Regions from separate parts of the Pseudoxanthomonas sp. LjRoot127 genome, predicted to be linked through region 1. Evidence: predicted binding sites of a transcription regulator. Region 1 holds the regulator's gene; each other region holds the start of a gene.
What was found. Region 1 encodes HrcA, which represses chaperone genes, less so after heat shock. Its sites were predicted from a motif close to TTNGCACTCNNNNNNNNNGAGTGCNAA; they were not measured.
Positions count from the first base shown of each region.

Region 1 (10,449 bases):
AGGATACGGATCGGGGAGGCGTTCATGGCCGCATGGTAACCGCTTGCCCGCCAGGCCGGGCTACGGCGCGGCCGGATGACCGAGGAAGTAGCCCTGCGCAAAGGCCACGCCGAGTGCTTTCAGTGCGTCGCACTGGCGTTCTGTCTCCACGCCTTCCGCGATCAGCTGCGCGCGCGTCCCCTCGGCGAATGCGAGCAGCGCCGCGATGAGGGCCTGCATGCGCGGGCGCTGGTCGACTTCGCGCACCAGCGAGATGTCGAGCTTGATGATGTCGGGGGAAAGCCGCAGCACGTGGCGCAGACTGGCGAAGCCCGCGCCGGTGTCGTCCACCGCGATGCGCACGCCGCGCGCCTGCAGCGCGGCGAGACAGGTGTTCAGCTGTCCGTAGTCGTCGACAGGCGTGTGCTCCGTGATTTCCAGCACCAGTCGCTGCGGCTCGCTTGCTGCCAGCAACGAAGACAGGCGCTCGTTGCATGCGGTCTCGGGCGACACGTTGAGCGCGATGTAGGCGTCTCCGGGAATGCGCGGCAGGCACGCCAGCCCCGCTTCCACGGCAGCGAGTTCCAGTGGCACGCTCAAGCCGTGCCTTGCGGCGTCCTCGAACCAGCGGCTGGTGGACAGGTCGTATTCGATCGGGAAGCGTGCCAGTGCCTCGTACCCGACGGTGGCGCCGTCGGCAAGCCGCACGATGGGCTGCAGGACGCTCGTCAGCCTACCCTCGCGCAGCACGTCTTCGAGGCGCACCCTCGCGGCCTGCGCGTGCTGGCGGTCCCGATCCACCGCTCCCTTGCGCGTTTCCAGTGCCGCGCGCATCTGCGCGTGTTCGATCGCCTTGTAGAAGCTGGCGGCCACCAGCGTACTGAGCTGTTCCAGCGTGCGGCAATCGGCGTCTCGGTAGGCCATGGGCGTCGCCGAAACCACCTTCAGCACGCCGACCACCTGGCCACGGAAATGCAGGGGGGCGACCAGCATGGAACGCAGTCCGACCCGCCGGCAGGCATCGCGGTTCACGCGTGCGTCGTCCTCGCTGTCGTCGCACCTCAGCACACGGCCTTCGTGGATGCAGCGACCGGACAGGCTACCCTCCACGGGGATGCTCATGCCCACCATGTCGTGCGCGATGCCGCTGGCCGACCAGTAGCGCATGACCGCGCCATCGCGGATTTCCAGCACCGCGCCGTCGGAGCGCGTCAGGGCCTGCGCACGATGGGTGATCGCATCCACGACATCCTGGGGCTCGGGACCGGCCGCGGCGATTTCACCCTGGGCGACCACGATCTGCGTGAGCAGGGCGATCGCCTCCTCGTCGTCCTTCCGTGCAGCCAGCACCTGCAGTGGCGACCGCGTCACCCGCGTGTTGTCCTGACCCATCTCCCGTCGCTCCCTGAGGATGATGAAGCTCATGTGACGGTCGTGGCCGCCGCCTCGTGGGGGATGCTAGGGCTCTCGACTCACGCTTGTCGAGTAAACGGGTTTACATGCCGATCGGCGGATTCGATGGTCGATCAGGCGGACGACACGATCCGACCGATACCGGTCTCCGCGATCTCAGCGACGGCGCGCTGCAACGCCTCCGCGTCGATGCCGGTGTCAAATCCGATCCGGAAATGCACGTCACCCTCTGGCGTGCGCGACGAATGGATGGACGACAGGCTGACGTCGTGTCGCTCGAACACATGCAGCAGGCTGCGCAACGAGCCGGGCCGGTCCTGCGGCAGGTGAACGCTGAGCGCTTTGTCCGCCGACAGGTCGGCCAGCAGGTAGCCGATGCGCTCGTAGTGGTAGTTGCCCTCCGCGAGCGCAGCGGCACCCACCGCTTCGCGGTTGTCGTGCAGGAACTCGTTGCGGAAGGCCTCGCGTGCGGCGTCGCCGCCTTCTTCCACCAACGCGGCCATCCGGGCCACCTGTTGTCCGAGCGCGCGCAGGACCTCGGACGCATGTGGATTGCCGAACTGGATGTCTTCGTAGATCGCAGGGTTCAACGACAGGATGCGCGCGATGATCGCGGCATCCATCTCGAAGGAGGCCGAACGGAAAGGCATCACCGAGGCGAGATCGCCTACCCTGTCGGCCTGTCCCCTCAGCACGCCCGCCTGCGCCAGGTGCGTCGCATGCACCATGGCCTGCACCAGTGCCATCACGCGGTCGTGCTGTTCCGGGGTGGCCTCCACGCATTCGGCGTCCAACGCCTCGAGCAGCGCGGTCAGCCACGGACGCCAGCGGTCAAGCCGCGCCTCGCACACCACCATCACCCTGCCCTTCAGCGTCGGCGACTTGGGCGGGGCGGTCATGGGGTGCAGGCCAACGACCTCGGCCCGGGACCGCAACATGGCGGCCACCGGCGCGGCCTTGACCGATGTCACGTCGAGCCACAGCTTCCCGCTCTCGTCACCGCCCGCCAGGTCCACGTAACGCTCGATCAGCGACACCGTCGCCCGGATGGGTGCGGAAAACAGAAGTACGTCGGCACGGCGGACCAGGTCCGCCTCGTCCGTGGAAGACGGATCGGCGGGATCATGGCCGATCACCTCAAGGGCCATGCGGCTGCGGAAGAACTGCTGCAGCCAGCGGCCATAGGCGCCTGCACTGCCGACGATGCCGATGAGGGGTCCGGGCACGAAAAGGGCTCCACGAAGGAGCCCCATTCTAGAAGCAAGCCGAACCGCGCCGGCGTCAGGACGTCATGCGGTCCCAGAAGCCCTTCACGCCATCGAGGAACGTCGCCGACTTCGGCGAGTGCTTGCGCGCCTCCTCGCCGCTGAAGGTGGCTTCGAACTTCTCCAGCAGCTCGCGCTGCTCACCGGTCAGGTTGACGGGGGTTTCCACCACCACGCGGCAATAGAGGTCGCCCTCGCTGCGGCTGCGCACCGATTTCACGCCCTTGCCGCGCAGGCGGAACAGTTTTCCGGTCTGGGTTTCGGCGGGAATGCGGATCTCCGCCTCGCCCCTCAACGTCGGAACGCGCACGGTATCGCCCAGCGCCGCCTGCGAGATGCGGATCGGCACCTCGCAGTGCAGGTCGTCGCCATCGCGCTGGAAGATGTCGTGCTCGCGCACACGCACTTCCACGTACAGGTCGCCCGGCGGCGTGCCCGGAGGGCCCGCTTCGCCTTCGCCGGTCAGGCGGATGCGGTCGCCATTGTCCACGCCGGCCGGGATCTTGACCGACAGGACCTTCTCTTCCTCCACGCGACCGGCGCCATGGCACTCGGTGCAGGGATTCTTGATGGTCTGGCCGCGCCCGCCGCAGGCCGGACAGGCCTGCTGCATGGCGAAGATGCCGCGCTGCATGCGAACGTTGCCGCGACCGCCGCAGGTGCCACAGGTCTCGACCTTCCCGTCCGCCGAGCCCGAGCCCTTGCAGGGCTCGCATGCGACCAGCGACGGAATCTCGATGCGCTTCTCGATGCCCGCGACCGCTTCCTCCAGGTCGAGCTCCATGACGTAGCCCACGTCGGCGCCCCGTCGGGCGGCACGCGCGCCACCTCCGCCGAAGATGTTGCCGAAGATGTCCCCGAAGATGTCGCCCATGTCCGGACCGCCGGGACCGCCACCGCCCATGCCATGCTCGAATGCCGCATGTCCGTGCGCGTCGTAGGTGCGTCGCTTGGCGCCGTCGGACAGCACCTCGTACGCCTCCTTGCACTCCTTGAACGCCGCTTCGGCCGCGGCATCGCCGGGGTTGCGGTCGGGGTGGTGCTTCATCGCACAGCGACGATAGGCCTTCTTCAGGTCCTCATCGCTGGCGTCCCTGGCCACGCCCAGGACTTCGTAGTAATCGCGCTTGCTCATGTGTCGTCAGGCTGGTCTCGCAGGTTCGCCGGATGGCAAAACGGGAGGCCGTGGCAGGCCACGTCTCCCGTCCGCCGCATCCCGTGGGCCGGGATTACTTCTTGTCGTCCTTCACTTCGGTGAACTCGGCGTCGACCACGTCGTCCGCGCCTGCCGATGCACCGCCGGCAGGACCGGCGCCGCCACCGGGCTGCTCGGTCGACGCCGCGGCCGCGTACAGCGACTGGGCCGCCTCTTCGAGCGCCTTCGACTTGGCTTCGATCTGCGCCTTCTCGTCGCCCTTCATCGCCGTCTCCAGCTCGGCGATGGCGGATTCGACCCGTCCGATCACATCACTCGGCACCTTGCTGCCGTGCTCGGTGATGGCACTGCGGGTGGCGTGCAGCAAGCCATCGGCCTGATTGCGCGCCTGCACCAGTTCCTGGAACTTCTTGTCCTCTTCGCGATGCGCCTCGGCGTCGGCCACCATGCGCGCGATCTCGTCCTCGGACAGGCCCGAACCGGCCTTGATCTCGACCTTCTGTTCCTTGTTGGTCTTCTTGTCCTTGGCCGACACGTGCAGGATGCCGTTGGCGTCGATGTCGAACGACACTTCCACCTGCGGCATGCCGCGCGGCGCCGGCTCGATGCCGGACAGGTCGAACTTGGCCAGCGACTTGTTGAAGCGGGCCTGTTCGCGCTCGCCCTGCAGCACGTGCACCGTCACCGCGGACTGGTTGTCCTCGGCAGTGGAGAAGGTCTGCGAGGCCTTGGTCGGAATGGTGGTGTTCTTCTCGATGATCTTGGTGAACACGCCACCCAGCGTCTCGATGCCCAGGCTCAGCGGGGTGACGTCGAGCAGCAGCACGTCCTTGACGTCGCCGGCCAGCACGCCGCCCTGGATCGCGGCGCCCAGCGCCACGGCCTCGTCGGGATTGACGTCCTTGCGCGGTTCCTTGCCGAAGAACTCGGCCACGGCCTGCTGCACCTTCGGCATGCGGGTCTGGCCACCGACGAGGATGACTTCGCCGATGTCGCTGGCGCGCAGGCCGGCGTCGTTCAGCGCGATGCGGCAGGGCTCGATGGTCTTCTTCACCAGGTCTTCGACCAGCGCTTCCAGCTTGGCGCGGGTCAGCTTGATGTTGAGGTGCTTCGGGCCCGACGCGTCGGCGGTGACGTACGGCAGGTTCACTTCGGTCTGCTGCGAGCTGGACAGCTCGATCTTGGCGCGCTCGGCGGCGTCCTTCAGGCGCTGCAGGGCCAGCGGATCCTTGCGCAGGTCGATGCCCTGGTCCTTCTGGAATTCCTCGACGAGGTAGTCGATGACGCGCTTGTCGAAGTCTTCGCCACCCAGGAAGGTGTCGCCGTTGGTCGCCAGCACTTCGAACTGCTTCTCGCCGTCGACATTGGCGATCTCGATGATCGACACGTCGAAGGTGCCGCCACCCAGGTCGTAGACGACGATCTTGCGGTCGGCACCGCCTTCGCCCTTGTCCAGGCCATAGGCCAGCGCGGCCGCGGTGGGCTCGTTGATGATGCGCTTGACGTCCAGGCCGGCGATCTTGCCCGCGTCCTTGGTCGCCTGGCGCTGGCTGTCGTTGAAGTAGGCCGGCACGGTGATGACGGCTTCGGTGACGGTCTCGCCCAGGAAGGCTTCCGCCGTCTTCTTCATCTTTTCCAGCACGCGCGCGGAGATCTCCTGCGGTGCCATCTTCTTGCCGTCGCTGGTCTGTACCCAGGCGTCGCCGTTGTCGTGCGCGACGATGCCGTAGGGCACCAGGTCCAGGTCCTTCTTCACTTCCGCGTCGGTGAACTTGCGGCCGATCAGGCGCTTCACCGCGTAGAAGGTGTTCTTCGGATTGGTCACGGCCTGGCGCTTGGCCGAGGCGCCGACCAGCACTTCACCGTCCTTCGTGTACGCCACGATCGAGGGCGTGGTGCGGTCGCCTTCCGAGTTTTCGATGACGCGGGCCTTGCCGCCGTCCATGATCGCCACGCACGAGTTGGTCGTGCCGAGGTCGATGCCGATGATCTTGCCCATGGTGGTTCTCGCTCCCTAGCAAATTCTGTTTGGATCCGGCGCTCGGCCGGGTGGATGGTCCCGATATAGGGGTGCGATGGCGCCGTTCAAGCGCCGTCGCGCAGACGTTCAGTCGTGCTTCGCCACGACCACCAGGGCCGGGCGCAGCAGGCGTCCGTTGAGCAGGTAGCCCTTCTGGAACACCTGCACCACGCTGCCGGGCGCGGCGCCCGGCGCATCGGCCTGGCTGATCGCCTGATGGTGTTCGGGGTTGAAGGCATCGCCCGTGGGGTCCAGCAGGGTCAGGCCGTTGTCGCCGGCCACCTTCAGCAACTGCTTGAAGGTCAGCTCCAGTCCGTCCTTGAGGGGACTCGGCTCGGCGCCTGCCGCGGCCAGGCCGGCGTCCAGGCTGTCGAAAACGGGAAGCAGGTCGCCCAACAGGCGTTCGTTGGCGAACTTGCGGGCCTGCTCGATGTCGCGGGCCACGCGCTTGCGCTGGTTCTCCAGGTCGGCGCGCTCCAGCAGCGTAGTGGCACGCAGCTGGTCGAGCTCGTTGCGGAGGGTTTCCAGCTCGGCGATCAGCGCGCTGTCGGTGTCCTGCGGGTCGTGGCCCTGGTCCAGGTCGGAATCGTGGTCGTGTTGGTTCATTTCGGGTCCCATCGCGGCAAGTCCGGCCGCCCAAGCCCCAACCTATGGGGCCGGCGCATCCGGATTCAAGGCCGCACCCAGTACATCGGCCGCCGCCTGCACCACCGGAATGACCCGGTCATACGCCATGCGCGTGGGCCCGATCACCCCCAGCACGCCGAGCACCTGCCCGCCCGCCATGTAGGGCGCCGTCACCACCGACACGCCATCATGCGGCGCGAGCCCGGTGTCCTCGCCGATGAAGATGCGCACCCCCGGGGCGCGGATCGTGCGCTCGAGCAGTTGCAGGATTTCGCGCTTGCGAGCGAACGCCTCGAACAGGTCGCGCAGCCGTTCCAGATCGGACAGCTCCTGCACCCCCATGAGCCGGGTCTGGCCCGCCAGCACCACATCGTCGCCCGGCGGCGTGAGGGCCTGTTCGGCCAGCTCGATCGACTCGGCCAGCAGGCCTTCCATTTCCGTCTGGGCGCGGCGCAGGTCACGCAGCAGGTTGGCCCGGATTTCGGCCAAGGGTCGCCCGGCGAACTGGGTGTTCAGATAGTTCGCGATGCGCTCCAGTTCCGACCGCTCGTAGGGCCGACGGGTCTCGATGACCCGGTTCTGCACGTCGTTGTCGGCGAAGACCAGGATGGCCATGACCCGCTGCCCATCCAGCGGCACGAAATCGATGTAGCGGAAGGCGAACTGCTCCCGCCTCGGCACGCTGACCACGCCGACGAAGTGGGTCATCGCCGACAGTAGCTCCGAGGCGTTGCCCAGCAGTGCCTGGGTCCCCGCCCCCGTAGACAGTTCGGCCCGCAGCCGCGCGACTTCGCCGTCCCCCAGGGACTTCACCTGCACCAGGCTGTCCACGAACACCCGATACCCCTGTGCGGTGGGAATGCGGCCGGCCGAGGTATGCGGGGAACTCAGCAGTCCGACCTCTTCCAGCTCGGACAGGATGTTGCGGATGGTCGCCGGACTCACCTCCAGCCCCGCATGGCGGGCCAGCGTCTGCGACCCCACCGGCTCGCCATCGCGGATGTAGCGCGAGATCAGCGTCCGCAGCAGTTGGCGGGCGCGCGGATCCAGCGGGGGCGATGGCGGATGCATGCCCGCTAGATAACGTCGCTCCCCCTTCTTTGCAAGCCGGCGCGCCCGGGACGTCTCAGACGCTGAGCCGCCACCGCTTACAATCCGCCGCATGCTCAGACATCTCGCCCTCAAGGATTTCGCCGTCGTCCGTGCGGCCGAACTGGAATTCGGCGACGGCATGACCGTCATTTCCGGTGAAACCGGCGCCGGCAAATCGTTGCTGGTCGATGCGCTGGGGTTCCTGTCCGGCCTGCGTGCAGACAGCGGCGTGGTCCGTCATGGCGCCGAGCGGGCGGAGCTGTCGGCCGAATTCTCCCCCTCGACCGGGTCGCCAGCACAGGCGTGGCTCGCCGAGAACGAACTGGACGACGACGGCCAGTGCCAGCTGCGCCGGGTGATCCGTGCCGACGGCGGTTCCCGCGCGTGGATCAATGGCCGCAGCGTGACGCTCTCCCAGCTGACCGAACTGGCCGCCCGGCTGGTGGAAATCCATGGCCAGCACGAACACCAGGCGCTGCTGGCCCGCAACAGCCAGTTGGACCTGCTGGACGCCTTCGCGCGAAACGACCGCGAGCGCGCCACGGTACGCGAGGCGGCGCGATACTGGACTGCGCTGCTGCGCGAACGCGAACTACTGTCGGGCCAAGGCGATGTCTCCGACCGCATCAACTATCTGGAACACCAGCTCTCGGAGTTGCAGCGGGAGGATCTTTCGCCGGCTGCGCTGGAAGCGCTGGTCGCCAGCCATCGCAGGCAGGCGCACGCGGCCGGCCTGATCCAGGCCTGCGATGCGGCCCTGGGCGAACTGGCCAGCGACGAAACGCCCTCGCTCACCCGGCAGTTGCAACAGGTGCGCGCCGATCTCGGGCGGCAAGCCGAGCACGAGCCGCGCCTGCGCGAGGTGGATGCGCTGCTCGACGGTGCGGCGATCCAGATCGAGGAAGCACTGTCCCTGCTTGGCCAGGTGCGCGACGACCTCGACGGCGAACCGCTGCAGTTCGACGCGCTGGAGCGCAAGCTGGCCCGCGTCCACGACCTCGCCCGCAAGCATCGCGTACCGCTGGAGGGCCTGCAGGAGCAGCACGACCGGCTCGCCGCCGAACTGGAGTCGCTACGCGGCGCCGGCGAACGCCTGGTCCAGCTGAACGGAGAGATCGATGCGGCCCGGGAGCAGTGGCGCAGCGCCGCGGCATCCCTGAGCCGTTCGCGTATCCGCGCGGCGGCATCACTGGGTGATACCACTACCGCCCTGATTGCCGAACTGGGCATGGGCGGTGGCCGTTTCGAGATCGCGCTGGAGCCCCAGGAAGGCGATCGTCCCGATCCTGCCGGCGCCGAGCGGGTCGAATTCCTGGTTTCGGCCAATGCCGGGCAGCCGCCGCGTCCGCTGCGAAAGGTGGCGTCCGGCGGCGAACTCGCGCGCATTTCGTTGGCGATCGAAGTGGCTGCGCTCGGGGTGGACGCCGTGCCGACCATGGTCTTCGACGAAGTCGACACCGGCATCGGTGGCGCGGTCGCCGAGATCGTGGGACAGAAGCTGCGGGCGCTAGGGGCCCAACGGCAGGTGCTGTGCGTCACCCACCTGCCACAGGTCGCGGCGCAGGGACACGCGCACTACAGGGTCAGCAAGGCCCCGGTGGACGGCATGACGCAAAGCGCGGTCGAGAAGCTGGGAGCGAAGCAGCGTGAAGAGGAACTCGCGCGCATGCTTGGCGGCGTGGAGGTCAGCAAGGAAGCGCATGCCGCGGCCAAGCGGCTGCTGGCGAACGCGGTCTGACACCCCGGTTGCTTACTGTGGGAGCGACGCAGGTCGCGATGAGGCCTTGCCGATGCCGCTTCGCGACTTACGTCGCTTCCACATCCCGAGCCGGAAAATCTCCAGCTGTCAGCGCTTCTTGCGCACGTACAACACCAGCGAGTGCTCTTCCAGCTCGTAGCCGTGCTTGGCGGCGATCTCGCGCTGCAGCTTCTCGATCTCGCTGCTTTCGAATTCGATGATCTTGCCGGTATCCACGTCGACCATGTGGTCGTGGTGACCGCCGCGATCCAGTTCGTACACGGCCTGTCCGCCTTCGAAGTTGTGCTTCAGCACCAGGCCGGCGGCCTCGAACTGGGTCAGGACCCGATAAACCGTCGCCAGCCCGATTTCGTCGCCATGGTCCAGCAGCTGCCGGTAGATGTCTTCCGCGCTCAGATGATGCTGGGAGTTCTTCTGCTCCAGCAATTCCAGGATGCGCATGCGCGGATGGGTGACCTTGAGGCCGACTTTGCGAAGGTCCTGCGATTCCATGGCGTCTCCGTTCACTCTCGGTTTAGCGCCAGCTGCCTGAAGCTCGGTTGCGGCGGTCCGGGGGAGTGTATCATCGGCCCGGTTTCCCACCGTACCTGTCCCAATGCGCAAATTCCTGCTGGCTGCCGTTCTCGCTTCCGCCACCGCTGGCTGCGGCATCCTCTACAAGCAGCCGATCTACCAGGGCAACCTGATCGAGAAGACGGCCGTGGACCAGCTGCAGGCCGGGCAGACGAAGCAGCAGGTGCAGTCGTTGCTCGGCAGTCCGTCGATCGCCGACCCGTTCCATGCCGACCGCTGGGACTACACCGCGAGCAACCGCACCAATCGCCGCGGCACGACCGACATCAAGAACCTCACCCTGATCTTCAATGGCGACACGCTCGCCAGTTGGGAGGGCGAATATTTCCCCGAGGCGGACCTGCAACTTTCGCGCGACGTGCGCAAGTTCGGCCCCAACCTCGCCAAGGAAAAGAAGAAGGGCCGCCGCCGCTGAGGCGTCGCCTAGCCGCGCGCCCGACGACGGCGCGCTTCCTTCGGATCGATCTGCAACGGGCGCAGCACTTCCACGCGATCGTTGTCGTTGAGCACGGTGTCCGGCGTCGCGATCACGCCATGGATCGCCACGGCCGGATGAGCGGCTTCG
Region 1 covers NZ_CAXUQR020000001.1:3,400,491-3,410,939, reverse strand. The annotation lists gene dapB (4-hydroxy-tetrahydrodipicolinate reductase) at 1-26, opposite strand, end outside; gene ACSQ19_RS16070 (sensor domain-containing phosphodiesterase) at 61-1,404, opposite strand; gene ACSQ19_RS16065 (prephenate dehydrogenase) at 1,506-2,618, opposite strand; gene dnaJ (molecular chaperone DnaJ) at 2,674-3,792, opposite strand; gene dnaK (molecular chaperone DnaK) at 3,887-5,812, opposite strand; gene grpE (nucleotide exchange factor GrpE) at 5,921-6,439, opposite strand; gene hrcA (heat-inducible transcriptional repressor HrcA) at 6,482-7,531, opposite strand; gene recN (DNA repair protein RecN) at 7,623-9,290, shown strand; gene fur (ferric iron uptake transcriptional regulator) at 9,399-9,803, opposite strand; gene ACSQ19_RS16030 (outer membrane protein assembly factor BamE) at 9,907-10,299, shown strand; gene ACSQ19_RS16025 (RnfH family protein) at 10,308-10,449, opposite strand, start outside.

Region 2 (10,449 bases), 1.5 Mb from region 1:
GGTGATCCTCAGCGGCTACACCGCGATCAACGCCGTAGTGAAGGCCGAGATGTTTCCCGTCGAGATCCGCGCACTGGGCGTGGGCCTGCCGTATGCGCTGACCGTCGCGCTGTTCGGCGGAACGGCGGACATGGTGGCCCTGTGGTTCAAGAAGATCGGCATGGAAGCCGGCTTCTACGGGTACGTCACTGCATGCATCGCGTGTTCGCTGCTGGTGTACCTGTGGATGCCGGACACGCGCGAGACGTCGCTGATCGATCGCGACCCGCATTGAACGACGGCACCGGCGCGCATGCGACAATACGTCGCGATCCGCCACGGTCCGTGGCCGCGGGAGACGGCATGCAGCCGGCACACCATTTCGTCATCGTCGGCGGTGGCTTCGCAGGCCTCTGGGCGACGCGCGCGCTGGCCTCCGCGCCGGTGCGCATCACGCTGATCGACCGGCACAACCATCACCTGTTCCAGCCGCTGCTCTATCAGGTGGCGACCGCCGGTCTGTCGGCACCCGACATCGCCGCGCCGCTGCGCCACATCCTGCGCAGGCAGGCCAATGTCGAGGTGAGGCTGGCGGAAGTCGCCTCGATCGCCGCTCGGGACAAACACGTCGTGCTCACGGACGGGACGAACATCGCGTTCGACTCGCTGCTGCTGGCGACGGGCGCGACGCATGCCTATTTCGGTCATGACGAATGGGCGCCGCACGCGCCGGGCCTCAAGACGCTCGACGACGCGCTGCAACTGCGGCGCCACCTGTTGCTCGCCTTCGAACGTGCGGAGGCGGAAACCGATCCGGCGGCACGCGCCGCGTGGCTGAGTTTCGCCATCGTCGGCGGTGGACCGACCGGCGTGGAACTGGCCGGCACGCTGGCCGAGATCGCGCGGCACACGCTCAGGAACGAGTTCCGCCGGATCGATCCCTCGCAGGCGCGCGTGCGGCTGGTGGAGGGCGGACCGCGCGTCCTGGCCTCGTTCCCCGAAGCGCTGTCGGAAAAGGCGCGTCGGCAATTGGAAAAGCTGGGGGTCGAGGTCGTCACCGGGACGCCGGTCAGCGGCATCACCGCCGACGGCTACCAACTCGGGGACACGTTCGTGGCCGCAAGAACGGTGGTGTGGGCAGCGGGCGTGGCCGCATCGCCCCTCGCACGCTCGCTGGGTGTGCCGCTGGATCGTGCGGGCCGCGTCACGGTGCAGCCCGACCTCAGCGTGCCGGGTCATCCGGACATCTTCGTCGCCGGCGACCTGGCGGCAGTGGCTGCGGATGGGAAGCCCGTCCCCGGTGTGGCACCGGCCGCCAAGCAGATGGGCCGCCACGTGGCGCAGGTGCTGCGTGCACGCCTGTCGGGCGGCGCATCGCCCGGCGCGTTCCGTTACCGCGACTACGGCAACCTCGCCACGATCGGCCGCATGGCCGCAGTGGTCGATTTCGGCAAGCTGAAATTCTCGGGCGTGCTGGCCTGGTGGTTCTGGCTGACCGCGCACGTGTTCTTCCTGATCGGCTTCCGCAACCGTCTGGTCGTGCTGCTCAACTGGTTCTGGGCGTACTGGAGCTACCAGCGCGGCGCCCGGATCATCCTGGGCAGTGACGAGGATCAGGCGGGATCGACGCGACAGGCGTAGCACCCCGGCCGCGCGTTGTGCACGTGCAGGTAGGCCACGCCGGGCAGGCCGAGCAGGCGCTGCAGGTGGGGCATGGCATCGGCACCGTCCACGACGTCGGCATCGCGCATGTCGCCGCCCGCATCGTACGCGCGCAGGGACAGCAGGCGGCGTGGGAACGAGGGCGGCAGCGCGTCCCGGAATTCCGCCGCGCCGGACGACATCGCGGCTTCGCGTACGTAGATGGGGCCACTGGCGCGATACGGGCCGACGACCTCGTGGTGCAGATGGTGGAGCAGCAGCACGGTCTCGCCACGCTGCGCATCGCGCAGCGAGACGCGGCAGGGGAAGCCGCGGTCGGCGTCCGCGGCGATGCGGCGGATGTTGCGTGCCGCCAGCGCGGCATCGTCAAGGGCGAACAGGGGAAGGAAGGGCGCGGGCGGCAGCCCGCGGATCACGAACGGCATGGCATCGCGCTCTCGGGAACGGGATGCCATGCTCGCGCCGCGCGAAGGGCGGCGCTATCCGGATCTTGCGCAGCTCACTTTCCGCCCAGTGGGTAGCGCTTGCCGTCGGCCATGACGAGTTCGCCTTCGCCGATGCGCTCGCTGTCGGCATCCACGGTGATGAACTCGGCCTCCAGCCGTCCCTGCCCCTTGCTGCCCCTCAGGTCGAATATATAGCGCTCGCCTTCCGCTGCCCAGGATGCGTCGCGGTCGAACGCCGCCTCACGGATGTCGCCGATATGGCGCAGCACGACCGGATGGGCCTGCATGGCTGCGTTGGCCTGCAGCACGAAGATGCCGTCCTGCCGCGCGAACGCATCGGGAGCCTCGCCACGGTCGGTATCGACACGCGCTGCGTCCAGTTCACCTGTCGCCGGCGGCTCACCCTCGAACGCGAATTCACGACCATCGGCCAGCGTGAGCACGCCCTTGCCGAGGCGCTCCGTGTCGGCGTCGACGGTGATGAACTCCGCGAGGATGCGTCCGTTCCCCTTGTCGCCGGCCAGGTCGAACACGAACTCGTTCGCGCCGTCCGCTTCCCCCGTGCCCGCCAGGTCGAAGTCGAACGCCGTCAGGGTGCCGATGTGCTCCTGCACCAGGGGCGAGCGCTGCACGGCCACGCGCGCCTGGCGCGTGAAGATATTGTCCTGCATGTCGCCGAACAGTGCGCCGGCACCTTCGTGATCGGCAAACTCATCCTCGCCGCGCGGTTCGCCGTCGAAGGGCACGCGCCGGCCATCGACCAGCGTCAGCACCCCCTTGCCGAGGCGTTCGGTAGCGGCACTGACGGTGATGAAGTCGGCTTCCAGCCGCCCACGTCCCTTGTCGCCCACGACATCGAACACGAAAGCGTTCATGCCAGGCGCCGCGCCCGAAGCGTCGCTGTCGATCTCGAAGGTGCTGATGCGGCCGATGTGCTGCTGGATCACGGGATAGCGCTGCGCGGCTTCGCGTGCCTGCTGGATGAAGAGACCGGCCCCCGCCTCGACGTCCTCGTCGTGGTCGTGGTGGTGGTGATCGTGGCTGCCGTCTTCCGCCGCCAGGGCATCGGCGCTGCCGGTGATCGCATGCTCCGTGCCGTCGGCCATGACCAGGACACCGGGTCCCAATGCTTCCTGGGTGGCGCTGACCGTGATGAAGCGCGCGGTAACACGCCCCTTGCCGCGGCTGCCTTCCACGTCGAACACCAGCACGTCCGGGCCGGGCTCGTCCATGCTGGCGGCGTCATCGAGCGAGATCTTGCGGATCGCACCGAGATGCGCAGCCACGACGGGATCCACCTGCATCGCCGCACGCGCCTGTGCGTCGTACTCTTCGCGATCGATGCCGAAGCGCACACCGCCTTCTCGCCCCTCGGATGGGAGGTTGCCCGTGTCCGCCGCCAGGGCCGGCATGACAGACGCACCCCACGCTCCGCACATCACCGCCAATGCCAAGACCCAATGCCGCTTGTTGCCCCACCCCATGCCCTGCTCCTTCTGGTTGTCACGCCGCCCACGGCGGGTCGCGGCGTAGTGGACCACATCCGCCATTCCACCCGCCACAAAAGCGGAGAGGCCCCGATGGGGCCTCTCCGGTAACGACTCGCGCGTGCGTGAATCAGGCAGCGAACAGCGCCTTCATCTTCTTCAGCGCATTGGCTTCGACCTGGCGGACGCGCTCGGCGGAAATGCCGTACTCGTCGGCCAACTCCTGCAGCGTGACCTTGCTTTCGCTATCCAGCCAGCGGCGCTTGATGATGTCGCGCGAGCGGTCATCGAGATTGGCCAAGCCCTCGCGCAGCAACTCGAGCTGGTTATCCTCGCTGTCTGCGCGCTCGTATGCCTGCGACGGATCTTCGTCGCGCGCGACCAGATAGCTGGCGGGTGACGGGGGCGCATGGTCCTCGTCCTCGTCCGACGGCGCATCGAACCCGATGTCCCGCCCCGACAGCCGCGATTCCATCTCCATCACCTCGCGCTCGGACACGTTGAGGTCCTTGGCGATGGCGCTGACCTCTTCGGCATTCATCCATCCCAGGCGCGTCTTGGACTTGCGCAGGTTGAAGAACAGCTTGCGCTGCGCCTTGGTGGTAGCGACCTTCACGATGCGCCAGTTCTTCAGGATGAACTCGTGCATCTCGGCACGGATCCAGTGCACCGCGAAACTGACGAGGCGCACGCCCATATCCGGGTCGAAGCGCTTCACCGCCTTCATCAGGCCAATGTTGCCTTCCTGGATCAGGTCGCCGAGCGGCAGGCCGTAGCCGTTGTAGCCACGCGCCACATGCACGACGAAGCGTAGGTGCGAATGCACCAGCTCGCGCGCGGCATCGAGGTCTTCCTCGTCACGGTAACGATTGGCGAGGGCACGCTCGTCTTCCACCGTCAGCACCGGGATCTGGTGCACGGCGCTGATGTAGGCGTCGAGCGAACCCAGCGCGCTGGGAATCGGCAGGTTGTGAGTGACCAGGGCGGTAGTGGGAGTGTTCTGGCTCATGGGCATGGATGTTAGCAGTCGGGGGGTTCGACTGCTAACCGTGCCGGAAGTTCCGAATTGTTCCAGTTGTGCAACAACCGGGCCCTCAACGCCAGGCCTGAAAGTGATTACTAATCAACAACTTGGATATGCCGCAAACATCAGTGCTGCCGGTAACCCGCGGAAGCAGGTTAGGGGGCAATCGTTCAGTTTCGGGGCGCCATCGGGACCACGGACGGCGAATGCTCCGCACCCAGACGCGTCAGCACGGCGGCCGCCAGCGCGTCCGCGCCGGGCAAGCAGTAAGGATCGAACCGCGGCGCCAGGTAGTCACGCAGGTGCTCGAACGACCTGCGCCCCATCTCGTGTCCGGCCCCCAGATGACTGATCAACTGTGTCCAGGTCGCCCTTCGCCACAACAGGCGATCCTGCGCGAGCAGCCACGCTGCGAGGCCAGTCAACAGAAGATGGAACAGCGTGGCGGTCATCGCCGCACCCAGCATCCGCACGGGATAGCAGGGTGATACCGCCTGGAGCAGGTCGAATGCGACTGCCCGATGCTCGATCTCCTCGGCGAAATGCCATTCCATCAGATCGCGAAGGCGCGGGTCGGCGTCTGCAAGGATCGACTGGCTCAGGAATTCGTAACCCAGATAGGCATTGATATGCTCGACGCAGCTCACCAGCGACACGCGCAACCACAAGGGCGCGAGGCGATCCATCACACGGAAGACGCATCGCTCCACGACACGCTCCACGCCTCGGTAGGCGTAACCTTGCGCGTCGAGATTTGCCCAGTAACGCTTGTGCGCGACCCCGTGCTGCGCCTCCTGGCGGATGAAGGCTTCGCAACGCGCACGAAGCGCGCCGTCCGGGATGCGCGGCAGACAGGCGTTGAGCGTTCGCATATAGAACGCCTCGTTGGCGGGCACCAGAATGGTGTACGCGTTGAGCAACGACGACACCACCTCATTGCCGGGCAGCCAATGCCTCGGGATGTCCATGCCCAGCGTGGCGATGAATCGACGGGCGGTGATCGTCTCTTCCATGACACCTGCCTCCCGAAGCCTCCGTCACATGCGTCTGCAAGACCGCACGCCGATCGTCGAGCGTTCTCAACGCTCCGCGGATCCGATCGCTTGCGCTTCCCTGATCACGCGCAGGAGGTTGCCGCTCCAGATCTTGCGGACATCCTGCTCGGTGTAACCGGCCGCCAGCAGTGCGTCCGTGATCCGGGGCAACGCGCTGACATCCTCCATGCCGGTCACGCCGCCGCCGCCGTCCCAATCCGCCCCGATGCCTACATGGTCTACGCCCGCCACCTTCAGGATGTGAAGGAGGTGTGCCATGTAGTCCTCGAATGTGGCGCGCTTGACCGGGTACCGGGCTTCGATAGCACGGCGCTCAGCCAGATATGCCGTTACGCGGTCCGTCGCCAGCCGATTTTCAGGGCCGTACTTTTCTCCAAGGGCATCCATGGCCGCTTCGCGCTCGGAAATCTTCGGGATATCGATCAGGTAGCCACCGAACGCGTTGACGTGGATGACGCCCCCTTTCGAAGCGAGCTGCCGAATGCGCGAATCGTCGATGTTGCGAGCGTGGTCGTACAACGCGTCAGCACTGGTATGGGACAGCACGATCGGCGCCTTCGATAGTGCGAGCAATTGATCGAAGACGGTGTCGCTGGCATGCGACGCATCCAGCACGACCCCGAGGCGATTGGCCTCTTCCACCAGGTGACGACCCGCCGGGCTCAGGCCATTCCATTCCGCCCCGGCCGGGTCGGTCGAAGAGTCACCGAAATCGTTGTTGCGCACGTGCGTGATGCCCAGCATGCGCAGGCCAAGCCGATGGTAGGCCGTCAGCAAGCTGGGATCGCTGGCCAGGGGAGCGGCATTTTCCATGCTGATGAACGACACGCGCTTGCCGGCGCGTCCGATCCGCTCTGCGTCATCGGCGGTAAGCGCAAGCTCCATCTCCCCCGCGTTGGCCGCAAGCATTTCATGGATGCTCACCAGGCGATCCAGTCCGTGGTCACGCGCCGCGCGCTTGCCGTCCACGTCGCGCGCGCCCTGCGCGGTGTAGATGACCCAGAATCCGCCATCCAGCCCACCCGCCTTCATGCGCGGCAGGTCCACTTGTGAAAGATCGCCTTCGTGTTCGTGGTTGTCGGCGATGTTCCAACCGGGGCGACGGAAGTTCGCAGGGGTGTCCAAATGGGTATCCAGGACGAGTGCCTCATCGTGCACGCGTCTTGCCGACGGCGCCACCTCATCGGCGGCGACGCCGTCCAGGCAGATCATCGCCAGCGCGCTGGCCAACGCCCATCGACATACCCTCATGCACCCGCCCCTTCGTGAGATGAGACCCGATTGTTGGCGAAACACAGGCAAGAAAAAACCCCCAGCTTTTCAGCTGGGGGTTTTGGGGTAAAGCCCCTGGCGATGACCTACTCTTGCATGGCTTAAGCCACACTACCATCGGCGCGGCTGCGTTTCACTTCCGTGTTCGGGATGGGAACGGGTGGGACCACAGCGCTAATTTCACCAGGGAGAGGGTTGGAGCGTCGCCATCCAGGGAACGGATTAAGGCGCCAATCTCTCATAGGGTCTTGTGACGTAGCGGGCATTGGATTTTCTCTGACGATATCGTCGAGTCCAAGGCCACTTGAGGTTATATGGTCAAGCCGCACGGATCATTAGTATCAGTTAGCTCAATGGGTTGCCCCACTTACACACCTGACCTATCAACCACCTAGTCTTGATGGTTCCTTTAGGGGGCTTGTGCCCCGGGAAGTCTCATCTTGAGGCGCGCTTCCCGCTTAGATGCTTTCAGCGGTTATCGCTTCCGAACATAGCTACCCGGCAATGCCACTGGCGTGACAACCGGAACACCAGAGGTTCGTCCACTCCGGTCCTCTCGTACTAGGAGCAGCCCCTCTCAAACTTCCAACGCCCATGGCAGATAGGGACCGAACTGTCTCACGACGTTCTGAACCCAGCTCGCGTACCACTTTAAATGGCGAACAGCCATACCCTTGGGACCGACTACAGCCCCAGGATGTGATGAGCCGACATCGAGGTGCCAAACACCGCCGTCGATATGAACTCTTGGGCGGTATCAGCCTGTTATCCCCGGAGTACCTTTTATCCGTTGAGCGATGGCCCTTCCATACAGAACCACCGGATCACTAAGTCCTACTTTCGTACCTGCTTGATCCGTCGATCTCGCAGTCAAGCACGCTTATGCCTTTGCACACAGTGCGCGATGTCCGACCGCGCTGAGCGTACCTTCGAGCTCCTCCGTTACTCTTTGGGAGGAGACCGCCCCAGTCAAACTACCCACCATACATGGTCCCCGATCCGGATTACGGACCTAGGTTAGAACGTCAAGCACATCAGGGTGGTATTTCAAGGTTGGCTCCACCGAAGCTAGCGCCTCGGTTTCATAGCCTCCCACCTATCCTACACAGACGAACTCAACGTTCAATGTAAAGCTATAGTAAAGGTTCACGGGGTCTTTCCGTCTTGCCACGGGAACGCTGCATCTTCACAGCGATTTCAATTTCACTGAGTCTCGGGTGGAGACAGCGCCGCTGTCGTTACGCCATTCGTGCAGGTCGGAACTTACCCGACAAGGAATTTCGCTACCTTAGGACCGTTATAGTTACGGCCGCCGTTTACTGGGGCTTCGATCAAGAGCTTCGCCTTGCGGCTGACCCCATCAATTAACCTTCCAGCACCGGGCAGGCGTCACACCCTATACGTCCACTTTCGTGTTTGCAGAGTGCTGTGTTTTTGATAAACAGTCGCAGCGGCCTGGTTTCTGCGACCCCCCTCAGCTATAGCCCGCATGGGCCACCAAAGAGGGTGCACCTTCTCCCGAAGTTACGGTGCCATGTTGCCTAGTTCCTTCACCCGAGTTCTCTCAAGCGCCTGAGAATTCTCATCCTACCCACCTGTGTCGGTTTACGGTACGGTCTGCGTGAGCTGAAGCTTAGGAGCTTTTCCTGGAAGCGTGGTATCAGTGACTTCGTCCTAAAGGACTCGTCTCGGTGCTCGGTCTTAAAGGATCCCGGATTTGCCAAAGATCCAAACCTACCGCCTTTCCCCGGGACAACCAACGCCCGGTACACCTAACCTTCTCCGTCCCTCCATCGCACTCACGCGAGGTGCAGGAATATTAACCTGCTTCCCATCGACTACGGCTTTCGCCCTCGCCTTAGGGACCGACTAACCCTGCGTCGATTAACGTTGCGCAAGGAAACCTTGGGCTTTCGGCGTGCGGGCTTTTCACCCGCATTATCGTTACTCATGTCAGCATTCGCACTTCCGATACCTCCAGCAGCCTTCTCAAGCCACCTTCGCAGGCTTACGGAACGCTCCTCTACCGCGCATAACAAAGTTATGCACCCCAAGCTTCGGTTTCGTGCTTAGCCCCGTTAAATCTTCCGCGCAGACCGACTCGACCAGTGAGCTATTACGCTTTCTTTAAAGGGTGGCTGCTTCTAAGCCAACCTCCTGGCTGTCTGTGCCTTTCCACATCGTTTTCCACTTAGCACGAAATTTGGGACCTTAGCTGTGGGTCTGGGTTGTTTCCCTTTTCACGACGGACGTTAGCACCCGCCGTGTGTCTCCCGTACATTCTGTCTTGGTATTCGGAGTTTGCCATGGTTTGCTAAGACGCGATGTCCCGCTAGCCATAACAGTGCTCTACCCCCAAGAAGATTCATACGAGGCGCTACCTAAATAGCTTTCGAGGAGAACCAGCTATCTCCGGGTTCGATTAGCTTTTCACTCCTAATCACACCTCATCCCCTACCTTTGCAACGGGAGTGGGTTCGGGCCTCCAGTACCTGTTACGGCACCTTCACCCTGGGCATGACTAGATCACCCGGTTTCGGGTCTACTGCCCGCGACTATGCGCCCTTATCAGACTCGGTTTCCCTTCGCCTCCCCTATACGGTTAAGCTTGCCACGAACAGTAAGTCGCTGACCCATTATACAAAAGGTACGCAGTCACCCTTGCGGGCTCCTACTGCTTGTACGCACACGGTTTCAGGATCTATTTCACTCCCCTCTCCGGGGTTCTTTTCGCCTTTCCCTCACGGTACTGGTTCACTATCGGTCGGTCAGGAGTATTTAGCCTTGGAGGATGGTCCCCCCATGTTCAGACAGGGTTTCTCGTGCCCCGCCTTACTCGTCTTCACTGAAATGGTCTTTTCGAATACCGGGCTGTCACCGTCTATGGCCAGTCTTTCCAGACTGTTCTTCTAAAACCAATCCAGCTTAAGGGCTGGTCCCCGTTCGCTCGTCACTACTCAGGGAATCTCGGTTGATTTCTTTTCCTCCGGTTACTTAGATATTTCAGTTCACCGGGTTTGCTTCCAGCAGCTATGTATTCACTGCAGGATACTGCCGAAGCAGTGGGTTTCCCCATTCGGACATTACGGGATCAATGCTTGTTGCCAGCTCCCCCGCACTTTTCGCAGGCTGCCACGTCCTTCATCGCCTCTGACCGCCAAGGCATCCACCGTGTGCGCTTATTCGCTTGACCATATAACCCCAAGTCGCCTCGGAGTTACATGCCGTGTTGATGGGGTACAAAGCCACCAACGCGAACATACGACTCAATTTATTAGGGACTCGAAGTCCCCGCCTTAGCCTCAACGACACGTCTAGATGAAAATCTAAAACGCTCGCTACGTCACAAGTTGTTAAAGAACACGAAGCCGGCTTCAGCGCCGATCCGTTTCAAAATAATCTTTTAGTGTGCGATTGCAGGTTTCAGAAGTAATAGCCAGCCTGGTTTTGGTGGGTCTGGGAGGACTCGAACCACCGACCTCACCCTTATCAGGGGTGCGCTCTAACCACCTGAGCTACAGACC
Region 2 covers NZ_CAXUQR020000001.1:1,910,057-1,920,505, reverse strand. The annotation lists gene ACSQ19_RS08935 (MFS transporter) at 1-274, shown strand, start outside; gene ACSQ19_RS08930 (NAD(P)/FAD-dependent oxidoreductase) at 343-1,620, shown strand; gene ACSQ19_RS08925 (DUF1203 domain-containing protein) at 1,593-2,096, opposite strand; gene ACSQ19_RS08920 (hypothetical protein) at 2,141-3,571, opposite strand; gene rpoH (RNA polymerase sigma factor RpoH) at 3,705-4,583, opposite strand; gene ACSQ19_RS08910 (metal-dependent hydrolase) at 4,769-5,611, opposite strand; gene ACSQ19_RS08905 (dipeptidase) at 5,678-6,883, opposite strand; rRNA gene rrf (5S ribosomal RNA) at 6,999-7,113, opposite strand; rRNA gene ACSQ19_RS08895 (23S ribosomal RNA) at 7,240-10,118, opposite strand; tRNA gene ACSQ19_RS08890 (tRNA-Ile) at 10,374-10,449, opposite strand, start outside.
Region 2: rpoH (RNA polymerase sigma factor RpoH) is a predicted target of HrcA. The motif match lies at 4,595-4,621, and genes of this name have one in related genera.

Region 3 (10,449 bases), 2.4 Mb from region 1:
AGGTACATCGGGAAGGCGAGTGCCTGCTTCAGCGTCTCCATCCAGGCGCCGGGGCGCGGCAGGCGATGTGCCAGCGCCGGCACGAAGCCGATCAGCAGGAACGGCAACGCCAATCCCAGGCCGAGTACCGCGAAGACCAGCAGTGCCAACGGCGTGGGCGCCGTGAAGGCGTACGCGAGTGCGATGCCCATGAAAGGGGCCGTGCAGGGGCTGGCCACGACCACCGCCAGTACGCCGGTGAAGAAATCGCCGACCGGGCCGCGACGCGACGCCAGCCCATGGCCGGTACCCGCCAGCCGGTGGCCGATCGCGAACACGCCCGACAGGCTCAGACCCACCGCGAACATCACATAGGCCAACAGCCCGACGACCCATGGCTGCTGCAACTGGAAGCCCCACCCGAGCGCGAGGCCGGCGGCCCGCAGCGCGAGGGCCAGCGCACCGACGGCGACGAAGCTGACCAGCACGCCCACCGTGTACCAGAGCGCGCGCTGTCGCGCGTCACCACCATCGCGCCCGCTCTCGGCCAGCGACAGCGCCTTCAACGACAGGATCGGCAGCACACACGGCATCAGGTTGAGGATCAGGCCGCCCGCCAGTGCCAGCGCGAGTGCGACGAGCAGTGACATGGCGCCGCCCTGGTTGCGTGCCAGCACGTCTGCCGGAGGAAGTGTCCGTTCGACGTCGGCCGCAACGGGTGAGGTCGTCGCGCCCGCGACGGGAACCGCGACCTGCGTGCTCGCGGGGGGCGTCTCGCTCGTCGGCAGCGCTGCGACGGCGGCGGGCGCCGGCACGTCCGGCATGGTGGCCGGCGTCACCGTACCGGCGGGGATCGACAGCTTCACCCGTCGCGTCATCGGCGGATAGCAGATGCCGTTGGTCTGGCAGCCCTGGAACGTGACGCGCAGAGTCGCCTGTGCGGCCTTTGCGTTCTCCCGCCTCAACGGCACCGGCACTTCGGCCTGGTCGAAGTAGACCGTGACCTCGCCGAAATGCGCGTCGCGGTGCGCCTTGCCCGTCGGCCAGCGTGGCGCCTGCAGGGCGATGCCCGGCGCGCCTCCCAGCGCCATCGACGTGCGGTCGCGGTAGACGTAATAACCGCGCGCGGGGGTGAAGCGCAGCAGCAGCTCGTTGCCGTTGAAGGCAATCGCCTCGAACGCGAACGCCTGTTCCTCCGGCAGCGGCAGTGCGTCCATGCCGGCCTGCGGCTGCTGGCCAAGCAGGCCGCCGGTGAGCGCACCGGAACCCAGCGGCACGAAGGCCTCGCCGGCGGCGGGCGGCAACGCCACCGTCAGCGTGCGCGTCTGCGGCGGGTAGCAGATGCCGGCGTCGGCACAGCCCTGGTACTTGATCTTCAGCGTGACGCGGTCGGTCGACGCCGTCGGCTGGCCGGGCAGGGTGGCGAGCAGCTCGCCGCGGTAGGTTTCGACGTCGCCGAAGAACTCGTCGCGGTAGGCCTTGCCCTTCGGCAACTGCAGGGGCCGCGCGGCGAAGCCGGGATCGGCGCCCACGCTGGTGCGATGCCGGTAGAGGTAGTAGCCCTCGGTGATCTTCCAGCGGATCTCGATCCTGTCGCGCGTCGGCGCGGTAGCTGTCAGCACGAACGCTTCGTCCACCGGCAGCAGGTCGTCCTGGGTGATCGCGGCGGAGGCGGCCGGCGCCAGCAGCGAGGTCAGGGACAGCAGCAGGAGGGAGAGCAGGGCGCGGATCGGCGTCATCGGATCACTCGGAGGCACGGGCGTGGGCCCGGGTTTCGGCGGCGACCCAGTCCAGGTAGGCGGGCAGGCCGGCGGCGGTTTCGACCGCCAGGATCTCCGGCAGTTCATACGGGTGGAGTTCGGCCAGGCGCGCCATCAGGTCCTCGCGGCGGTCGCCGGAGGTCTTGGCCAGCAGCTGGACCTCGGTCGCCTGTTCCACGTCGCCCTGCCAGCGGTAGGTCGAGACCACACCGGGCAACAGGCTGACGCAGGCGGCCAACCGCTCTTCCACCAGCGTCCGCGCCAGCCGCTGGGCGGTGTCGGCATCCGGGCAGGTGGAGAGGATAAGGAAGACGGGCATGGGCCGGCGATTATCGCAGACCGGCCCAGACGGCCCTGGCGAAAAAATTTTTCGACCGGCCCTTGAAAGCGCATGGCCCCCACCCAACATAGGACGGCATCCGGCGCTGCCGGGTTTTTGTGTCCGCGTCGTTGGCAGTCTCTCCCTGGGACTGCTAACATCGCCGCCCCTTTCCTAGTCCAATCAATCACTTAAGAGGATTGACATGAGCAACATCAAGCCGCTGTACGACCGCCTGGTGGTCAAGCCGATCGAAGCCGAAGAAACCTCCCTCGGCGGCATCATCATTCCCGACGCCGCGAAGGAGAAGCCCACCAAGGGTGAAGTCATCGCCGTCGGCGAAGGCAAGTTCGTCGAAGCCACCGGTGGCGTGCGCGCCCCGAAGGTCAAGGTCGGCGACAAGGTGATCTACGGCCAGTACTCCGGTTCCGCCTACAAGCAGGATGGCATCGAGTACAAGATCATCAAGGAAGACGACGTTCTCGCAATCCTCGGCTGAGCCGAGGCGGGATTGGGGATTGGGGGTTCGCAGTAGCGCAACCGCGTTGACGATCCCACTCCATCCGATTTCCCGCTGCCCGACGTTTCCCGAATCACTCATCACGAATTACGAATCACGGAGTTTTTCCAATGGCAGCCAAAGATATCCGTTTCGGTGAAGACGCCCGTACGCGCATGGTGCGCGGCGTGAACATCCTCGCCAATGCCGTCAAGGCCACCCTCGGCCCGAAGGGCCGCAACGTCGTGCTCGAGAAGAGCTTCGGCGCCCCGACCATCACCAAGGACGGCGTTTCCGTCGCCAAGGAAATCGAACTGGCCGACAAGTTCGAGAACATGGGCGCGCAGATGGTCAAGGAAGTCGCTTCCAAGACCTCCGACAACGCCGGTGACGGCACCACCACCGCCACCGTGCTGGCGCAGGCGTTCATCCGCGAAGGCTCGAAGGCCGTCGCTGCCGGCATGAACCCGATGGACCTGAAGCGCGGCATCGACCAGGCCGTGAAGGCCGCCGTCGAAGAGCTGAAGAAGCTTTCCAAGCCGACCGCCGACGACAAGGCGATCGCCCAGGTCGGCACCATCTCGGCCAACTCCGACAGCAACATCGGCGACATCATCGCCGAGGCCATGAAGAAGGTCGGCAAGGAAGGCGTGATCACCGTTGAAGAAGGCTCGGGCCTGGAGAACGAACTCGACGTCGTCGAGGGCATGCAGTTCGACCGCGGCTACCTGTCGCCGTACTTCATCAACAACCAGCAGTCGCAGCAGGTCGAATTCGACGACCCCTTCATCCTGATCCACGACAAGAAGGTCTCCAACGTCCGCGAACTGCTGCCGGTGCTCGAAGGCGTCGCCAAGGCCGGCAAGCCGCTGCTAATCGTGGCCGAGGAAGTGGAAGGCGAAGCCCTCGCCACGCTGGTGGTCAACACCATCCGCGGCATCGTCAAGGTCGCCGCCGTCAAGGCGCCGGGCTTCGGTGACCGCCGCAAGGCCATCCTGGAAGACATCGCCACGCTGACCAACGGCACGGTGATCTCCGAGGAAGTCGGCCTGCAGCTCGAGAAGGCCACCATCAACGACCTGGGTCGTGCGAAGAAGGTCGTGATCTCCAAGGAGAACACCACCATCATCGACGGCGCCGGCGATGCCGAGCGCATCCAGTCGCGCATCAAGCAGATCAAGGCGCAGATCGAAGAGACCTCTTCGGACTACGACCGCGAGAAGCTGCAGGAACGCGTGGCCAAGCTGGCCGGCGGCGTGGCCGTGATCAAGGTCGGCGCTTCGACCGAGATCGAGATGAAGGAAAAGAAGGCCCGCGTCGAAGACGCCCTGCACGCCACGCGTGCGGCGGTGGAAGAAGGCGTGGTCCCCGGCGGTGGCGTGGCGCTGATCCGCGCGCTGCAGACCATCGGCACCTTGAAGGGCGCCAACGAAGACCAGAACCACGGCATCCAGATCGCCCTGCGCGCCATGGAAGCCCCGCTGCGCGAAATCGTGACCAACGCCGGTGAAGAGCCGTCGGTGATCGTGAACCGCGTGAAGGACGGTTCGGGCAACTTCGGCTACAACGCCGCCAACGGCGAGTTCGGCGACATGATCGAGTTCGGCATCCTGGACCCGACCAAGGTCACGCGCTCCGCGCTGCAGAACGCCGCTTCGATCGCGGGCCTGATGATCACCACCGAAGCGATGGTGGCCGAGGCTCCGAAGAAGGACGAGCCGGCGATGCCGGCCGGTGGTGGCATGGGCGGCATGGGCGGCATGGACTTCTAAGAAGTCCGCTTCCCGCGTAACCGTTCCACGAAAACCCCGCCGCGAGGCGGGGTTTTTTTGTTTGCCGGTCAGGCCGCGAGGGCGCGCACCGCACGCAAGGCTGCATCCACTTCGTCCGGCGTGTTGACCAGACTGGGTGCAAGGCGTGCGTAGGTGACGGCATAGGGACTGGTGCTGGCGATGATGCGGCGCGCGAGCAACTGCTTCACCGCCTCGGTCGGCGCCATGCCGTCGATCTCGAAGGCGACCAGGCCTGCCGACAGCGCCGCAGCGCGCGGGGTGTGCATCTTCACCTTCGGCAGGCCAGCCAATCCCTGCTTGAGCTGGTCGTTCATCGCGGCGATGCGGGCGGCGACGCGCGGTCGCTGCATCTGCCGGTGCATGCGGAAGGCGGCTGCCATTGCCCATTGGTGCTCGAAGGCGTGGAAACCGCCGGGCGTCATCCGTGCGGCATTCGCGGGTCCAGCCGGCGGGCGATCTTCGGTCCACGCGTTGTAGCTTTCGATCTCGGTGAAATTGGGCACCAGGGGCCGCAGGCGGCCCCAGTTCGCCGCATTCGCCCACACCAGCGCGGTGCCGCGCGGCGCGAACATCCACTTGTGCGTGCCGGCGCAGAAATAGTCCGCTCCCATCGTGGCGACGGTATCGTCGACTGCGCCGAGCCCGTGCACGCCATCGACGACCAGCAGGGGCGGGTCGGGTAGGCTGCGCAGCATCGTGGCGATATCGCGGATCGGCAGGCGGATGCCGGTGCTGGAGTGCACCCACGTCACGCCCACCACCTTCGTCTGCGGGCGCATGGCGGCCTTCAGGTTGCCGACGATTTCGTCGACGCTGGCATCGCGTGCCTGCTTGAAGAGCGTGGCCTTCCGCATCGTCGCATTCGCGCGCGTCGTCGCCAGCCGGATCGACTCGTGGTGCGAATAGTGGTCGTGCACCGTGGTCAAGACCTCGTCGCCGGGTTGAAGCGGCAGCCCGTGATAGACCAGCGCCAGTCCTTCGGTCGTACTGCGCGCCAGGCATACCTCGTCGCCGCGCCCGCCCAGGTACTCCGCCACTTCCGTACAGACCTGCAGCGGCAGGTTGTGGGCATCGTCTTCGAACATCGCGCGCTCCACGAACAGGAACGGGTTGGCGTCGATGGCGCGCCGGTAGCCCTCCAGCGCGTCGCGCACCGGCGTGGGATGGCTGGCGATGAAGAACGACGCGAAATGCAGGTAGGCCGGATCCAGCGCGAACTGCGCGCGCACGGCCTCCCAGTCGGACAGGTCGGGCAGGGCGGGCGTCTGCGCGGCCAGCGCGGCCAGCGCAGGACCGGGCAGCAGCGTGGTGGCGGCGAACGCGGCGGGCGCCGCGAGCAGGTGTCGGCGGGACAGGGCCATGGTGCACCGGGACCGGTGGCGTCGCGGGATGCGACAACCGGGCCAACGCGATCGTGTGCCGCACTCGGCCACCGCTGGGCGGCGCGCGTGACAAGCGTTTCACGATGTTCCCTCTGCGCATGCGGGGGACGATGGACGTGCCATTCCAGGTTGCAGATGAAACATTCGCCAGTCCGCGAAAGGCGTGATATCTCTACTCTCCGATGAACCCGACCCGCGCCCGCTTCTGGTTTTGGTATTACCGCGAACCTACGGCGGAGACGGGGCTGCGTTCATTCTAGGTAGACACCAGAAGAATCCCCTTGAAGCCGCCAGCGAACCTGGCGGCTTTTTTGTTGACCCGGAGAACCCCCATGGCCCCCCACACCGACGACCTGCGCATCCGCAAACTCGATGAGCTGGTGACACCCGCCGCCGTGATCGGCGAGTTGCCCTGCGACGATGCCGTCTCGCAGACCGTCTCGGATGCGCGCAGTGCGCTGCACGACATCCTGCATGGCCGCGACGACCGCCTGATCGTCGTGATCGGTCCGTGCTCCATCCACGATCCCGCTTCCGCGATGGACTACGCGCAACGGTTGAAACCCCTGCGCGATGCGCTGGCGGACGACTTGGAAATCGTCATGCGCGTGTACTTCGAAAAGCCGCGCACCACGGTCGGCTGGAAGGGGTTGATCAACGACCCTGCACTGGACGGCAGCTTCGACATCAACCGCGGCCTGCGCCTGGCGCGCCGCCTGCTGCGCGACATCAATGCGCTTGGCCTGCCGGCGGGCTGCGAGTATCTCGACACCATTTCGCCGCAATACGTCAGCGACCTAGTGGCGTGGGGCGCGATCGGCGCGCGTACCACCGAGAGCCAGGTGCACCGGGAGATGGCCAGCGGCCTGTCGTGTCCGGTCGGTTTCAAGAACGGCACCGACGGCAACGTGAAGATCGCCGTGGATGCCGTGGGGGCGGCGTCGCATCCGCATCATTTCCTGGCGGTGACGAAAGAAGGACGTTCCGCCATCGCCGCGACGGCGGGCAATCCGGATTGCCACGTGATCCTGCGCGGCGGCAAGACGCCCAACTACGATGCGGCCAGCATCGAAGCGGCCAGCCAGGTGTTGGCGAAAGCTGGCCTGCCGACACGCCTGATGGTCGATGCCAGCCACGCGAACAGCGGCAAGAATCCCGACAACCAGCCCGCGGTGATCGACGACATTGCCCGCCAGATGGCGCAGGGCGAGGCGCGCATCGTCGGCGTGATGGTGGAAAGCCACCTGATCGGTGGCCGCCAGGAGCTCGTCGAACAGCAACCCCTGCGTTACGGACAGAGCATCACCGATGGTTGCCTCGGATGGGACGACTCGGTCGCCGTCCTGGAGCGGCTGGCGGCCGCAGTCCGCTTCCGCCGCGAGCACGCCGTCTCGCGCGCTGCATGACAGGCCCCGGCGCGCCAAGGATCGGCGCCAGGGTGGACGGGTTGCACGGATCCTGACGCGGGCCGCTAATATCCCCGCTGCAAGCCATTGATTAATGTGACTTTCTCACGTTTGTGGACGCAGCGCCTGAGGGAGACAGGCCATGCGGGGCATATGGGAAAGGCTGCGGCTGTGCTGGGCGTTGCCCCGTGCGGACGAGGAAGCGAACCGGGTGTTGCTGGGACGGCGGCTGCGCGCGCTGTTCCGCGTCGTGCCCTGGTACGTGGCGTCGAACTTCTACACGGCAGGCGGTGTGCTGTGGGTCATGTGGCCTTTCATCGATGCGCGTGGCGCGTGGCCCTGGTTCGCATGCTTCACCGCTACCCATCTCGGGTGGGGCTGGCATGCCGTCGTTTGCGCGCGACGTGCGCAGCGTGCCGGCGAAGCATCACTGCGACACCGTGACCTGCACGTGGGCGTGCTCTGGTGCGCGCTGTGTGCGCTGGCGTGCGGGTCGGGCATCTATCTGGGGGCGCCGCTCGCCGGCAGCGACGGCAGTCGCCTGCTGCTCAGTGCCTACACGCCGGGGCTGATCGCGACGGGCGTGCTGGCGGGCATCACCATGCCCATCGTGTCCTTCACCTGGATGTCGATCCTGACCGTGTCGGCCTGCCTGATGGTGGTGCGGCTCGATTTCCTCGCGCAGGGCACGACGGTCACGCTGCTGTGCTGTTACGCCGTGATGCTGTCGATCGCATTGCTGTTCGCCTCGCACCTGTTCGTGCGCCGCGTGGAAGCCGAGCTGGCCGCGGACCGGCAGGGGCAGATCGTGGGCCTGTTGCTGCGCGACTTCGAAAGCAAGGCAAACGACTGGCTGTGGGAAAGCGACCGCGACGGTGTCCTGACCCGCGCGGGCCATCGCCTGGTGCACCTGCTGGGGCGGGGCCAGGCCGAGCTGGTCGGTCAGCGGCTCGACGGCCTGTTCGCGCAGCAGCGACTGGTGGCGGTGCAGGGCGATGGAAACAGCATCGGTCCCGACGCACTGCGGTCGCGCCTGCGAACGGGGGCGGCGTTCACCGGGGTAGTGATGGAAGCCAAGATCGAGGGCCGGCCGCGCAGCTGGATGCTCAGCGCGAAACCCTTGTGCGCACCCGATGGCGAGTGGGTGGGATGGCGCGGCGTCGGCTGCGACGTTTCCGATGCCCGCCTGCGGGAAGCCGAGTCGCTCGCGCGGGAACGGCACCTGCATCATCTCGCCCACCACGATCCGCTGACAGGACTGCCCAACCGGCGTGCGTTCCTGGCGGCGCTGAAGAAGGAGCGCAGCGGACCGCATGCCGTCGCGATGATCGACCTGGACAACTTCAAGACGATCAACGACAGCCTCGGGCACACCACGGGCGACCAGGTGCTGTGCATCGTGGCAGGGCGCCTGCGGCAGGTGTGCCGTCAGGGCGACCTGCTGGCGCGGCTGGGCGGGGACGAGTTCGCCATGCTCCTGCGCGGCCTGCCCGTGCAGGGCGCGGAAGACGAAGTGCATGCGCGCCTGTCGCCGGTGCTCGAGATGCTCAGGATCCCGGAACAGATCGCGGATTACCGGGTCGACGTGCGCGCCAGCATCGGCGCCTCGCAGCCGACCGATGCGGCCGACAGCGGGGAGCTGCTGCGCCAGGCGGACAACGCCCTGTATGCGGCCAAGCGCGAGGGGCGCGACATGCTGCGGCACTATTCGCCGCGGATGAGCGAGCGGCTGCAGGAGCGGCTGGCCATGGTCAGCGACCTGGCGATGGCCGCACATGCTGGCCAGCTCGAACTGGACTACATGCCGGTGCTGGCGGCCGACGACCAGCGCATCCGCGGCTACGAGGCCCTGTTGCGCTGGCGGCACCCATTGCATGGGCGCATCGCCCCGATGGACTTCATCCCGGCGGCGGAGGAATCCGGCCTGATCCTCCCGATCGGTCTATGGGTCCTCGAGCGTGCCTGCCGCGACGCGATGTGCTGGAGCGCGGACACCACGCTGGCGGTCAACGTTTCCCCGGTCCAGCTGGCGTCTCCGACGCTGGTGGAGTCGGTGCTGGACATCCTGCACCGGGTCGGCATGCCGCCTGGCCGGCTTGAGCTGGAGATCACCGAATCGGTGCTGGCGCGCGACCCCGCCGCGGCACGCCATGTGCTCGAGCGGCTGCGTGCAGCGGGCATCCGCATCGCCATCGACGATTTCGGCGTCGGTTACTCGTCGATGGCGCAGCTGCGCGAGCTGCCGTTCGACAGCATCAAGCTGGACAAATCGTTCGCCGCCGCCCTGCTGAAGGACGGCGCACGCCACATGAACACGTCGATCATCGCGTCGGTGATCCAGCTGGCCGGCGCCATGCGGCTCACCGTGACGGCGGAAGGCGTGGAAACACTGCGGCAGTTCGAGCTGCTGCGCGCGCTGGGATGCACCCAGGTCCAGGGATACCTGTTCGGACCGCCTGGTCCGATCGTCGCAGGGCCGCCCGTACCGCAGGCTGCCGCGGAGTGACTTCCGGCAGGTGCAGGTGGTGACGGCTGGCAACTGATTCCATGCTAGGCGACGACGACACTGGCCGCACGTCCCCTCGCTACCGGAGCCCACCATGAACTGCATCGCCCGTCGCACGCTGTGCCTGTCCACCCTGCTGGTCGCCGCCGTCCTGCCCGCGCATGCGGCCGACCTGACCGTCGTGCTGCGCGACGTGCGCGCGCAGACGGGCGTGATCAAGGTGGCGGTCGTCGATTCCCAGGCCGGCTGGGATGGCCAGGCCAAGCCGGTACAGGCCGACGGCGCGCCACCGCGCGGCGACACCGCCACGTTCGTGTTCAAGGGCCTGGCGCCGGGCGCCTACGCCGTGCTGGTGACCCACGACGAAAACGGCAACGGCAAGCTCGACAGCAACATGATCGGCATGCCGGTCGAAGCGTACGGCTTCAGCAACAACCCGCGCGTGATGCGCAAGCCGACCTGGGACGAAGCGCGCATCGCCATCGGCGCGCAGGACGCCGCCATCGACATCGCGCTGCGCTGAGGACCCAGGCCATGGATCGCCGCCGTTTCCTGCGCAACCTCCTTTCCGGCGCGACAGCGCTGGCCATCGCGCCCGCGTTCCTGCGTGGCGAAGAAGCCTTCGCCGGCGACCCTGCCCGCTTCGCCGCCGCCCTGCGCGAGCAGCCGTGGCTGGCCGGGTGGACCTCCGTGCAGTCCGAAACGCTCGGGCCTGCCACCGTGCAGATCGAGGGGCGTCTGCCTGCGGGCTTCGCCGGCACGCTGTATCGCAACGGACCCGCCTGGACCGAGCGCGCGGGCTTCC
Region 3 covers NZ_CAXUQR020000001.1:1,046,343-1,056,791, reverse strand. The annotation lists gene ACSQ19_RS05080 (protein-disulfide reductase DsbD family protein) at 1-1,718, opposite strand, end outside; gene cutA (divalent-cation tolerance protein CutA) at 1,723-2,058, opposite strand; gene ACSQ19_RS05070 (co-chaperone GroES) at 2,264-2,557, shown strand; gene groL (chaperonin GroEL) at 2,689-4,329, shown strand; gene ACSQ19_RS05060 (aminotransferase class V-fold PLP-dependent enzyme) at 4,398-5,711, opposite strand; gene ACSQ19_RS05055 (3-deoxy-7-phosphoheptulonate synthase) at 6,065-7,138, shown strand; gene ACSQ19_RS05050 (putative bifunctional diguanylate cyclase/phosphodiesterase) at 7,281-9,644, shown strand; gene ACSQ19_RS05045 (DUF2141 domain-containing protein) at 9,739-10,167, shown strand; gene ACSQ19_RS05040 (carotenoid oxygenase family protein) at 10,179-10,449, shown strand, end outside.
Region 3: ACSQ19_RS05070 (co-chaperone GroES) is a predicted target of HrcA. The motif match lies at 2,190-2,216, and genes of this name have one in related genera.